3 regions of the Roseibium sp. LAB1 genome follow, and region 2 is predicted to be linked to each of the others. Evidence: predicted binding sites of a transcription regulator. Region 2 holds the regulator's gene; each other region holds the start of a gene.

Region 1 (4,592 bases), on a different contig from region 2:
TGCAGCACTTCCAGAAGTTTGGCGACATCATGAAAGTGCAGACCCGTGGTCGGCTCGTCCAGAATGTAGAGCGTGCGTCCCGTTGAGCGTTTCGACAGTTCCTTGGCAAGCTTCACGCGCTGCGCTTCACCGCCCGAAAGCGTGGTCGCCTGCTGGCCGACCTTGATATAGCCGAGACCGACTCGTGCCAGGGTCTCCATCTTGTCGCGAACAGCGGGAACGGCCGAAAAGAACACTGCGGCTTCGTCCACGGTCATATCGAGCACGTCCGCAATCGACTTGCCCTTGAATTCGACCTCGAGCGTTTCGCGATTGTAGCGTTTGCCCTTGCAGACGTCACAGGTGACATAAACATCCGGCAAGAAGTGCATCTCGATCTTGATGACACCGTCACCCTGACAGGCCTCACAGCGCCCGCCCTTGACGTTGAAAGAGAACCGGCCGGGCTGATAGCCTCTGGCCTTTGCTTCCGGCATGCCGGCGAACCACTCGCGGATCGGGGTAAAAGCTCCGGTATAGGTCGCAGGGTTGGATCTGGGAGTACGGCCAATCGGCGACTGGTCAATGTCGATGACCTTGTCGAGAACTTCCAGACCCTCGATCCGGTCATGCGGGGCCGGGTTGTCCCTTGCGCCGTTGAGACGTCTGGCGGCCGCCTTGTAGAGCGTATCGATCAGGAACGTAGATTTGCCGCCGCCAGAAACCCCGGTAACACAGGTGAAGGTGCTGAGCGGCACGTCGACATCAATGTCCTTTAGATTGTTGCCGCGGGCGCCACGAACGGAGATCTTTCGCTTCTTGTTGATTTTCCTGCGCCCGTCGTTGCGCGAAACCATCATGGCGCCGGACAGATACTGGCCGGTCAGAGAATTGGGATTGGCCATGATCTCGGACGGAGTGCCTTTGGCGACGATCTGTCCGCCATGAATGCCTGCGCCTGGTCCGACATCGACAACATAATCTGCCGTCAACACGGCATCCTCGTCGTGTTCCACAACAATGACCGTATTGCCGAGATCGCGCAGGTGTTTCAGCGTTTCAAGAAGGCGGGCATTGTCGCGCTGATGAAGCCCGATAGACGGCTCGTCCAGCACATAGAGAACACCTGTCAGACCCGAGCCGATCTGCGAGGCGAGACGGATGCGTTGGCTCTCCCCGCCAGAGAGGGTGCCGGAAGACCGGGACAGGGTCAGATACTCCAGCCCGACGTCATTCAGGAACTTCAACCTTTCCCGGATTTCCTTCAGAATACGGCCGGCGATTTCGGTTTGCTTGTCGTTCAGCTGCGCCGGGAGGTTTTCAAACCAGTTGCTGGCATCGCGGATCGAATGTTCGGTGATCTGACCGATATGCTTGCCGGCAATCTTTACGGCAAGCGCTTCGGGTTTCAGGCGGAAACCGCTGCAGGCCGGGCAGGCATGGTCAGACTGGAACCGCGCCAGTTCCTCGCGAACCCAGGTGGATTCCGTCTCGCGCCAGCGCCGTTCAATGTTGCCGATTACACCTTCGAAGGTTTTTTCAGTCCGATAGCTGCGCACGCCGTCATCATAGACAAATTCGATCTTTGCATTGCCGGTTCCATGCAGGATCGCATCCCGAACCTCTGAAGGAAGGTCCTTCCAGGGCGTTGCCATTGATACTTTGAAGTGACTGCAAAGAGCTTCCAGCGTCTGGGCATAATAAGGTGACGTCGACCCCGTCTTGGCCCAGGGCAGCACCGCTCCTTCACGCAGGGATAGCGAGTGGTCCGGCACCACCAGGTCTTCCTCGAACGCAAGCGTCGTTCCTAGGCCATCACAGGTGGGACAGGCACCAAAGGGATTGTTGAACGAGAATAGCCGCGGTTCGATTTCAGAAATCGTGAAACCGGACACTGGGCAGGCGAATTTCTCGGAAAAGATCAGGCGCTCCGGATTGCCGTTCTCGTCAGTCTTGTCTGCGAACTCGGCGATCGCGATACCGTCAGCCAGCTTCAGAGCGGTTTCCAGTGAATCGGCAAGTCGTCCGGAGATGTCATCGCGCACGACAATACGGTCCACGACGACATCGATATCATGCTTGAACTTCTTGTCGAGGGCAGGGGCTTCGGAAATTTCATGGAACGTGCCGTCGATCTTGACGCGCTGGAAGCCTTTCTTCATCAGCTCGGCAAGTTCCTTGCGGTACTCACCCTTGCGCCCGCGAACCATCGGCGCAAGCAGATAAAGACGGGCACCTTCCTCCAGTTCCAGAATCCGGTCGACCATCTGGCTGACGGTCTGACTTTCGATCGGCAGGCCGGTTGCCGGAGAAAAAGGCACGCCGACACGCGCGAACAAAAGGCGCATGTAGTCGTAAATTTCCGTAACCGTTCCCACCGTTGAACGTGGGTTGCGCGAGGTGGTCTTCTGTTCGATGGAAATTGCCGGCGACAGGCCGTCGATCTGGTCGACGTCCGGTTTCTGCATCATTTCCAGGAATTGGCGTGCATAGGCCGACAGGCTCTCCACGTACCGGCGCTGACCTTCCGCATAGATGGTATCGAAGGCCAGAGACGATTTTCCGGACCCTGACAGGCCTGTCATTACAATGAGCTTGTCGCGGGGCAGATCCAGATCGACGCCCTTCAGGTTATGCTCCCGAGCGCCCCGGATGCTGATGACCCTGGTGGGGTCTGCCTTCCAGGCTTCTTCCGACTGCGAACCCTTGGCTGTCTTCATCGTCGTTCTTCCTGACCGCATGCAGCGCCTAAAGCAGTGATACGCCCGCGCATGCGCAAAGATGTTCCATTGCGAGTGATGTCTGTTTGCCCCGATATAGCAGTTTCGGGCGGAGCTTCCAGTGAGGCATGTCCGATATCGTGCTCAAAGCCGTTTTGGAAATGATGCCAGATTGAATCGCTTTTACAGAAATGATAAGAACAAAACAAGTACACAAACAAATGTCTCGTCAGGAAGGAGGCGGCTGTTTGGGCACGAAAGTTCGGTAAACCCTGCGGCTTTGTCCTGACAGAAAGCCAGAGTTTGATCGGAACAAAAGTGGGGTGAATTGTGATGTCGTGCAATTCGTGATGGTGTTGTAAGGCCTTGTATGAGTTATAGGCGGCCAAATCGGGGTGTGGTTTGCATGCTGCCTTGTGGAAAATGGGTGAAGCCGGGCAAAAATAGCGGCGAAGCTGTTGGCGTGCCGTTAGGGTTCTGGTTTCTAGCAGCAAAGCTTGCAGCGCGGGCTGATTGCCGGAACGTGCCGGAGAAGCACATGGTTATCCGCGGTTGGGTCTGCGAAAAACAAACAGGAGTTCAGTATGGCGGGCAGCGTCAACAAAGTAATTTTGGTCGGCAATCTGGGGGCAGACCCGGAAATCCGCCGCACGCAGGATGGCCGCCCGATCGCCAATCTCAGGATTGCGACGTCGGAATCCTGGCGCGACCGTAACACCGGCGAGCGTCGGGAAAAGACGGAATGGCACCGGGTGGTGATCTTCAATGATGGTCTTTGCAAAGTTGCCGAGCAGTATCTGCGCAAAGGATCCAAGGTTTATCTCGAAGGGCAGCTTCAGACGCGCAAATGGCAGGATCAGTCCGGTCAGGACCGTTACTCTACCGAGATTGTGCTGCAGGGCTTCAATTCTAACCTGACGATGCTGGATGGCCGCGGCGAGGGCGGCGGCGCCTCCGGTGGTCTTCCTGACTATGGCAACGAACCACAAGGCGGTGGTGGCGGCTTCGGCGGTGGCGGCGGGTCCGGTTCCGGCGGGAATTTCGGCGGCGGCTACGGTGGTGGCTCCAGCAGCGGCGGTGGCGGCTACGGTGGCCCGTCCGGTGGTGGCAGCGGCCCCATGGACGACGAAATCCCGTTCTGATCCGCTTTTCTCATCTCATGCGCGGTCCCATTTGGTGGGGCCGCTCGTCTTCTGGTAATTTTTAGCCACCTACGTTCGGATCGTAGGGCGTGCTCGGGTCGTCAACACCGTCATAATATTCCTTCGCGTTGCCGAGCCCGCAGTGATAAACGGCCTCTTCAGCGCGCGTGTCGCCATCGGTAATCGGTGCACCATTGTGGTGGGCGAATTCGTGGATGATGGTCGCAAGAACCATCCATCTGCCCATGTTGAAGGCTCTGTCACCAACTGCGATTTCACCGGTGGGAGCGTGAATTTCCCCATGCAAAGGCGAAATCGTCGGGCCATAGTTCACCCAGATCGTGCTGTCGTTGATCATGTCTGTCAGGCTGCGTCCCCTGGGCAGCGTGCGGAAATAGGCATTACAGCCCGGATTGTTCTTGACCATCTTGAACAGCTTGTTCCTGGCCCATTTCAGTTTTGAATATTGGGATGAATTGAAACTGGTGTACTTCCAGATCGGTGAGGAATGGTCACCGACATTGAATTGAAACGGCATTTGGCTCTCCGGTTATGACTCACGCATTCGTGAAGCCGTTCATAGGACGCAACGAATGGGTTTGGAGTGATGACCGTCACGTCCCGTTGCTTTCCCCTTAAGCGCAGGACCGTTGAATTTTGATCGGCGGGAGGGGCATGCCTCGAAGACAGGAACGAGGCATTATCGTCACAGTCACCCGAATTCAAAACCTGTGCACGAAGGCGCCCCTTA
Region 2 (4,592 bases):
GACAAATCGGCTTCGTTTGCGTGAACTACATGGCGGACCTGTTGCCCGGCACCACGGAACAGGATGCCTCGCTGGTCATAGCACCTCTGTCGCACGGTGCAGGACTTCAACTGATTGTCCAGCTCTCGGCCGGGTCCACAAACGTCCTTCTGCCTGGAGGCGGTTTCAATCCCTCTACAGCGTTCGAGCTGATCGAAAAACACAGGGTCAGCAACCTCTTTACGGTCCCCACCATCGTCAAACGCCTGGTGGAAGATCCTTCGGTCGATCGTTTCGATCATACGAGCCTTCGCCACGTCATCTATGCCGGGGCTCCCATGTACCGGGAGGACCAGAAGCTGGCGCTCAAGAAACTGGGTCACGTCCTGGTTCAGTATTACGGGCTTGGTGAAGTCACCGGCAACATCACGGTGTTGCGGCCGCAGGATCATTTTCTGGAGGACGGACCTGAGACACGCAGTGGCACCTGCGGTACCGAGCGCACAGGCATCGAGGTCTCGATCCAGGACGAAGACGGCAACCACCTGCCACCTAATGAAACGGGAGAAGTCTGCGTCATCGGCGCCGCTGTCTGTGCCGGATATCTGGAAGACGGCGAGGCCAACAGAAAGTCTTTCAGAAACGGCTGGTTCCGAACAGGCGACATCGGCCATATGGACGAGCAACGTTATCTTTTCCTCACCGGCCGAGCCTCGGACATGTACATCTCGGGCGGCTCCAACGTCTACCCGAAGGAGGTCGAGGAAGTCCTGCTCACGCACCCGGACATTTCCGAAGTCGCAATCCTTGGCGTTCCGGATCGGCAATGGGGCGAAGTCGGGCTCGCCGTTTGTGTGGCAACCCCGGACAAGTCGCCCAACCCTCAGTCTCTATCGGATTTCCTCAGCGGAAAGATCGCGCGCTACAAGATGCCTGCCCGTTATCTCTTCATTCCGGCAATGCCGACAAGCGCTTATGGCAAGATCACCAAGAAACTGGTGCGGGAGCACTTGATCGAAAAAGGCCTGTTATGAGACGGCCGCCACCAAAAACACTTGCCGACATCCGGCATCCAGGCCCCGTCGCCGAAAACCGGTTGCCATACGCCAAATGCCGGGCTGAACCTGTCGAGATTGAAGTCACAGAGCGCGCCCCCTTGCTGAAAGTGCTGGGAGACTATGTCGAGCGGAACGGCCTCAGTTCTGCTGTGCTCGACCTTTCAGGGCTGACGCTCGGAGCGTTTGACTTTGTCAAGCCGGCCTGTGCGCTGGATGATCGGCATGCGGCCTGGTACAGCGACACCCATTCTTCCGCTGGCGCGACGCTCGAAACTGCGGTTGCCATTGTAGGCAAGAAGGACGGCGACTGGTTTGCCCATGTCCACGCCTATTGGCACGAGGGTGGCAGTGACCATCTTGGGCACCTGTTGCCCCACACGCTCATTGTGGCCCGGACAGGCACTATCAAGGGTAACGGTTTGCGAGGTGCTGCATTTGTTGCCTCGCTGGACCCGGAGACAGAATTCACACTGTTTCGTGTGCAGCCTGACGAAGAACCTTCCCGGCATGTCGACGAAAATGCCCTCATCACAACGCTCGCACCGTTTACCGACCTGACTGACAGCATCCGCGACCTTTCCCATTTTCTGGAAGCTTCGTCCTACGAAGTCCATGGACTGGGCAGCCTTGCCGGAGCGACGTTTCGCGACTCCGCCCCGATGACAGGTCTGATATCCGAAATTTTGCTTTGTCCGAACGCAGGCGCGAAGCCAAATCAAAAGCTGTGCGTTCCCATACGAGCGGTCGACCTCAATGGTGGGCTACATCAGGGCGTTCTCACTTCCGGCGGCGCGCCGACGCTGGTCACCTGCGAATTGCTGATCAAAACCTGCTCAGCACACCAGGATACGGCGAAACCGCGGAAGAATTGAACCCCGCGCCTCCCGCGAGGCCAAGAACAGTAAGAGAACATTTACCCTTGCAGAACACAATGAGAACAGGTACCATGTTCTTGATTTGTACCAGATGTTTTCTCGGTCAGGGGACGCCTACATGCTGACGCGCAAGCAGTACGAACTGCTCATGTTCATTCACGAAAGACTGAAAGAAACCGGTGTGCCGCCCTCTTTCGACGAAATGAAGGATGCGCTCGACCTGCGCTCCAAGTCCGGCATTCACCGCCTGATCACGGCTCTTGAGGAACGAGGTTTCATCCGGCGCCTGCCAAACCGGGCAAGGGCCATGGAGGTTGTTCGTCTTCCGGACTCAATTGCACCCGGGCTGGGCGCGCCCCGTCCACGCGGCAGCTTCTCACCGGAAGTCATCGAAGGTTCCCTTGGCAAACCGGAGCCGGTGAAAACGGCACCGGAACCTGTAATTGGCGTCACGGAAATTCCCGTCATGGGCCGGATTGCCGCCGGTGTGCCGATCGAGGCCATTCAAACCCACAGCCACTCCATCACTGTGCCGCAGGACCTGATCGGCCGGGGGGAACACTATGCTCTGGAAGTGCGCGGTGATTCCATGATCGAAGCCGGTATCCTGGATGGCGACACCGTATTGATACGCCGGACCGACAGCGCCGACAGTGGCGATATTGTCGTCGCACTTGTGGACGACGAGGAAGCCACCTTGAAACGGCTACGCAAGAAAGGCGCTTCCATTGCGCTTGAAGCGGCGAACCCGGCTTATGAAACGAGAATCTTCGGACCGGGCCGCGTTCGCGTCCAGGGGCGCCTTGTCGCCCTGTTCCGCCAGTATTGAGGCATCACTCGTCTGCACGCGCTTCGGCCTTCGAAGCGCGTTCAACCTGCCGCAATCCCTCTCTTGTTACCGTCCCCGGTCGATGCCAAGGGCGCGGTGGGTCAGGGATGGCAAACCTCAGTTTTTCTATTTTCCATTTTTCCGCAGGCGAGCGCTTTTCTGCGCTGTCATGACCTGAAGAGCCAACGGTGCTGCCTGAGATGTCGGTCCTGGACAACCAGATGGATATCGCTCCTCGCAGAGCGCGCGTCGTCTGATCCAGGACAAGCCCCACGCCACAGTTCTTTGGGGCGACTAGATCGGTCACGATCAAATCGGCGTATCGACAATCCATCTGAAACGCTTCAATTGTCCTTGGTTGAGCAACCGCAAGAAATGTTGGCCTGTCTTCTGTTCCTTCAGACTTATCAACACGACCATAAGCCCTGACGACACACCCCTCATCATCGCATTTCCTTTGAGGCGACTTCATCTTGCGCGATAAAATCGCGCTGTCAGAAACACCTTCCGACTGCAGCCAGAGATCCGTTGCAAAGGTTCTGCCCCTTGCGGCGAAACGTAGTGCCCCCGCCTCGTCCCGAGCGGCAATACGAGAGCCGTTTGCGGCAATCTGGATGTCGGGTGGCCGGGTTGTCATGACAATCAAAACACCGGCAAGAAGTGGAACCGCGGCAAGCAGGCGTTTCCTGCCTGGTACCAACAGGCCTGCAAAGAGAGCTGACAACAGAAGGAATGCAGCCGTTCCATCCAGCCTGCCCGAAGCTCCACTGCCGGCATCCAGGGCCGCCGTGAAGGAAGCAACCTTCAAGAGCAGCGAGATGCCGTAAGACATGATCCACAGAGGCAACGCAGCCAGCCCAAATGGCATCAGGACGAATGCGAGCACACCCATGGGCATTACCAGCAGCGAGAAAATCGGCATTCCCAATAGGTTGCCGACAAGGCCGTATGGCGCGATGCGACTGAAATGATGCGCTCCGATGATGCCGGTTGCCAGACCCGCGACCAATGCTGTTACAAACAGCCCGGCAATCCATTTGCCGAGAAAAAGACCGGTTGCCATAACCCAACTGGTCGGTCTTTCTCCCGAATATCCCGTCCGATCGCGTTGCCGCCATAGGTCATAAACAGCAACCAGACAGATCACGGCAGCGAAGGACATCTGGAAGCCCGGAAAAAACAGGCGCTCCGGCGCGATCAGAAGTAGAACAAGACCCGCAAGCGCAACACTGCGCAGGGTCAGCCCTCGCCGGCCCGCCAGAATGCCGACAAAGACGATTGCAATCATCAGGAACGAGCGCTGGGTGGCAACCGCCCCACCGGACAGAAGCAGATAGACGACCGCGGCACCAAGGGCTGAGATTGCCGCCCACTTGTGAACGGGCCACCTTAACGTCAGGACTGGCACCAGCGAAAACAGCAGCAAAACCGCCCCATAGGCCCCACCAGCGAAAAGCGCCATATGGAGGCCGGAAATTGCAAGAATATGAGCCAGCCCGGCCGCACGCAAAACGTCTTCCTGTTCCTCTGCAATTCCGCTCCTGTCACCAACAAGCAAAGCGACAATCAGTTCAGTTTCAGGCCCCTCGCCCAGGCTGGCCCTGATGCGCGTGGCAAGATCGCCTCGAAGTTTTGCGACTGCGACAGCGGGGCGAAGCTCAAGTTCACCTTCCGAAGACTTGAGGATCTGCGGAGGTCCGAAACTGAACCCTGTAGCACCGATCCGTTGATAGAAGGCCCGGAAGGAATAGTCGTATCCTCCCGGAAAGACCGGACCGGCCGGTGGAAACAGGCGTGCGCTGACACGAACTGTGTCCCCAACTCGCACTTTGCTATCTGCAGGAACGCGCA
Region 3 (4,592 bases), on a different contig from region 2:
GGTTCGGATATCGCTGCCTCGGTGCTTTCAGCGACGGCGGTTTCGGCAGTTGCCTCGGCAGCCGGTGCTTCTTCAGCAGATGCCACGGCTGGTTCGGCAGGAGTGTCCACTTCAGCAGCTTCAGCCGCAGATGCCGCGGGAGGAGCCTCAGCGGCAGCTTCCGTTGCCGGCTTGGCCGCTGCGGGACGCTGTATTTCCCTGGTCTCGGACCGGTAGCCGAGCGATTTCAGTACGGCGGAGAAATCCTCACCGGCGCATCCGAGCAGCGAGGTCATGGCAACGGTGACGGTGAAACCGCCTCCGGTTGCGACCGCGCCTTCCGGCGGGCTGACTTCGGCGTCAAGCGGCTTCCATGCGATCAGCGGGCGGATCAGGTCGGCCAGGCGCTCGAGAATGTCGACACGAACGGCACGCGGTCCGCACACGCGGAAACCGACAACCTTGTAAAGCGCCTTGTCGATGGATTCGTCCACCGGGATGGACGTGCGGCCGGATGCGGACAGCTGCGGCAGCTCGGCCATGCCATTCATGTCCAGCGAACCGTGTTTCAGCGCCCAGAGCTGCGCAAGAAGCTGGCTCGGAGCCGGCTTCAGCAGCGCGGGCACGAATATGGTGTAAGCGCCGAAGCGGATGCCGTGCTTGCGCAGGCTTGCGCGCATGTCCTGGTCGAGCTGGCGGATTTCGTCGGCGGCTTCCTGGCGTTCCAGAATGCCGAGGCCTTCGACGATGCGGAACGCGATGCCGCGGGCAAGACCTTCCAGGCCTTCGCCGGCCTTCAGGTCCACAAGCGGTTTCAGAAGCGTGTCAATCTGTGCCTTGACCCACAGGTCCAGCCGCGTCTGCACATTGTCGCGCGCCGGTCCGGTCAGATGTTCATCCGCCAGCAGCAGCGCGACCGGTGTCAGAACCTCTTCTCCGGCAACAAGCTTTGCCACCGGTTCCCCGCGCCAGCGGATCACGGCTTCGGACGTCAGCACGAAATCGGAATTCTCGGACTTGCCGAGCTTGTCCGCGCGAGACTCGATTTCGGTGGTCAGGGCTTTTTGCGCGGCGGCACGCACGGTCTTGCCGTCCGGTCCTTCGGCTGCCGCGTCAGGGGCAAACCGGAAGCCAAGCAGATTCCCGATGTGCTGACCTTCCACGAGCACATCGCCGCTCGATGTAATTTCCGCTTCCAGCATTGCGTTCTCTCTCAAACGTCGCATCAATACACTTGTGCGCCGATCCACGAACCGCTGTGTCAGCCGTTCGTGAAGGGCGTCAGATAGTTTGTCTTCTATGTCGCGTGTCTCGCCCTGCCAGTGGGCTGGATCGGCCAGCCAGTCGGGACGGTTGGCGACATAGGTCCATGTCCGGATATGTGCAATCCGGTTTGCGAGAGTGTCGATATCACCATCTGTGCGGTCTGCGAAGGCCAATTGACGCGAGAACCAGTCATCGGCAATCGCATTGTCCTGCATCAGGTGGGTGTAAATGGTGTTCAGCAACTCTGCGTGGTTCGCCGGAGCGATCTTACGATAGTCGGGGACTTGACACACGTCCCATAGCAATTCGACCGCTTTTTCGCCCTTTGCCATGCCGGATATTGCGGGATCGCGCAACAAATGTTCAAGAGCGGTGATGTCGTCGCCGATGGGTGCCCTTGCGAGACCCTCTTCGCGCGGGACCATGTCGAGGCTTGAGCGCAAAGCGTTTGCCGACGAAAAATCCAGCGCACTGTTGCGCCATTGCAGCACTTTCAGGCTGTCGAAGTGGTGACTTTCGATCTGTTCGATCAGATCGTCGTCCAGCGGATCGACCCGTCCGGTCACGCCAAAGGTGCCGTCCTTGGTGTGCCGGCCCGCGCGTCCGGCGATCTGGCCCATCTCCGAAGCGGTCAGCTGGCGGTACTGGTAACCGTCATATTTGCGGTTGCCGGCGAAGGCGATGTGGTGGACATCAAGGTTCAGACCCATGCCGATGGCATCGGTCGCCACAAGGTGATCGACATCGCCGTTCTGGAACAGTTCCACCTGGGCATTGCGCGTGCGGGGGCTGAGCGACCCCAGCACAACGGCCGCGCCGCCGCGCTGGCGGCGGATGAGTTCGGCAATGGAATAGACTTCATCGGCCGAAAAGGCGACCACGGCCGAACGGGCCGGCAGGCGCGAGACCTTCTTGGAGCCGGCATATTCCAGCACCGACATGCGTGGCCGCGTGACCACGTTGATGCCCGGCAGAAGTTTTTCCAGCAGCGGACGTGCCGTCGCCGCGCCCAGCAGGAGCGTTTCGGACTGGCCGCGCACGTTCAGGATGCGGTCGGTAAAGACATGGCCCCGGTCAAGGTTCCCGGCAAGCTGCACTTCGTCGATGGCAACGAAGTCCGTCTTCAGGTCCAGTGGCATGGCTTCAACCGTCGACACCCAGAAGCGCGGGTTCTTCGGAACGATCTTCTCCTCGCCTGTCACCAGCGCCACGGCGTCGGAGCCGGCGCGGTCGGCAACACGGTTGTAGACTTCGCGCGCGAGCAGGCGCAGCGGCAGTCCGATCAGGCCGGAAGGCTGGGCCAGCATGCGCTCGATGGCGAGGTGGGTCTTGCCGGTGTTGGTCGGTCCGAGCACGGCCGTCACTGTGCGGGACCGGGCAGACGGCGGCAGCGGCAGGGTCTGGGGACGGGGCATGGGGAGGCTTGTGATCGGCTTTCTTCGGACTGGCGCAAAGGGACAGCGCCTATATCTGGTGCCGCGTGTCTAGCACAGCCGGGGTTGCCATGTCGTTATTCTTTTGGCCAGCCGGTCAGGTTTTTGCCGGTTGAAATTAGTTGTGGAGAACGACTCTGGAACAAACCGAAACCGAATCGGCGACTCCGGACGATTCAGGATTTGTTCCCTACGACATGTGGTTCGCAATGTGAGTGGAGCCACGAAATCCTGAATCTGGTCAAGAGGTTGAATCGTTTTGGTCGGTTGTAGCCGATTTGCGTCGAATCCCTGTCAACGGTTAATTTAAAGAAAACATCAGTCCGTGTTTTCGGGCCTGTGGCGTTTACCCGGGCACACAGGGTGAACGAATCCCGGACGAATCGCTGATTCAAACAGGTTGCGGATTTGTTCTCACAAGATCTAGTGGGTTGCGGGTTGATCGCTGTCTAGCCGGACAGGGTGTCCGGCGAACGATCCGGGGCGGTCGACAGGAATATGTCCCGAAATGGTTCGCGGCCGCCGCGAGTGATTTTGCCTGTTACAGGGCCTGTGTTGGTCCTCGAATTGCTGCGCTGCACCTTTTTCGAAAAGTCCGGGTGGTGCTGGGGTTCAAACGAATTAGCGTTCGTTTTCCAACGGTTACGGGTGCAGACGCAAAAATATTTTCCAAGTTAAAAAAAGGACATAGCTTCTGCCCCTTTTCAAGCGCGTCCGACCAAAGTAGAAATCTTGCGGAAACAGGCTTTTCGTTTTGCGTAAAATTAGGGGGAGAAGGCGTTTGGCGATAACAAAAATTCTCGTTGCTAACCGATCTGAAATCGCGATCCGGGTGTTCCGTGCCGCCAACGAGCTGGGCATGAAGACCGTCGCGATCTATGCCGAGCAGGACAAACTGGCATTGCACCGGTTCAAGTCCGATGAGGCGTATCAGGTCGGCAAGGGGCTCGGGCCGATCGAGGCATACCTCTCAATCGACGAGATTATCCGGGTTGCCAAACTCTCCGGCGCAGATGCCATCCACCCGGGCTACGGCCTTTTGTCGGAAAGCCCCGAATTCGTGGATGCCTGCGAAGAGGCGGGCATCACCTTCATCGGGCCGAAGTCCGAAACCATGCGCCGCCTCGGTAACAAGGTCGCCGCCCGCAATCTGGCCATCGAGGCCGGTGTGCCGGTGATGCCGGCAACGGATCCGCTGCCGGACGACATGGATGAAATCAAGCGCCTGGCGGCCGGGATCGGCTATCCGGTGATGCTGAAAGCCTCCTGGGGTGGCGGTGGCCGCGGCATGCGTGTCATTCCGGATGAGGCGACCCTGGCCAAGGAAGTTCTGGCGGCCAAGCGCGAAGCCATGGCGGCTTTCGGCAAGGACGAGATCTACCTTGAGAAGCTTGTCCAGCGTGCGCGCCACGTGGAAGTGCAGATCCTGGGAGACGGCGAGAGCGTCGTTCATCTGTTCGAGCGTGACTGTTCCATCCAGCGCCGCCACCAGAAAGTGGTCGAGCGGGCTCCTGCTCCCTATCTGTCGGCCGAAAAGCGGGCGGAGCTTTGCGAATACGGTCTGAAGATCGGCCGGGCGGTGAACTACCGCGGTGCCGGCACGGTCGAATTCCTGATGGATGCCGACACCGGCGCGATCTACTTCATTGAAGTGAATCCGCGCGTTCAGGTGGAGCACACGGTGACGGAAGAGGTCACCGGCATCGACATCGTTCAGGCGCAGATCAAGATCTGCGAAGGCGAGAAGATCGGCACACCGGAAAGCGGTGTTCCGTCGCAGGACAAGATCTTTCTCAATGGCCATGCCCTGCAGTGCCGTATCACGACCGAAGACCCGGAGCAGAACTTCATTCCGGATTACGGCCGCATCACCGCCTATCGCGGGGCGACCGGCTTCGGCATCCGCCTGGACGG

The links. Region 2 encodes LexA, which represses DNA repair genes until DNA is damaged. Its sites were predicted from a motif close to TGTTCNNNNTGTGTTCNG; they were not measured.
Region 1: a site for LexA is predicted at 2,896-2,913, ahead of uvrA (excinuclease ABC subunit UvrA). Genes of this name have one in related genera too.
Region 3: a site for LexA is predicted at 2,806-2,823, ahead of ACYQ54_RS19590 (helicase-related protein). Genes of this name have one in related genera too.

Annotation. Positions count from the first base shown of each region.
Region 1 is NZ_BAAGIB010000004.1:19,996-24,587, reverse strand. It holds gene uvrA (excinuclease ABC subunit UvrA) at 1-2,699, opposite strand, end outside; gene ACYQ54_RS21575 (single-stranded DNA-binding protein) at 3,284-3,841, shown strand; gene ACYQ54_RS21570 (hypothetical protein) at 3,903-4,379, opposite strand.
Region 2 is NZ_BAAGIB010000001.1:124,717-129,308, forward strand. It holds gene ACYQ54_RS00610 (acyl-CoA synthetase) at 1-1,013, shown strand, start outside; gene ACYQ54_RS00615 (PPC domain-containing DNA-binding protein) at 1,010-1,909, shown strand; gene lexA (transcriptional repressor LexA) at 2,031-2,741, shown strand; gene ACYQ54_RS00625 (ComEC/Rec2 family competence protein) at 2,746-4,592, opposite strand, start outside.
Region 3 is NZ_BAAGIB010000003.1:347,418-352,009, forward strand. It holds gene ACYQ54_RS19590 (helicase-related protein) at 1-2,660, opposite strand, end outside; gene pyc (pyruvate carboxylase) at 3,460-4,592, shown strand, end outside.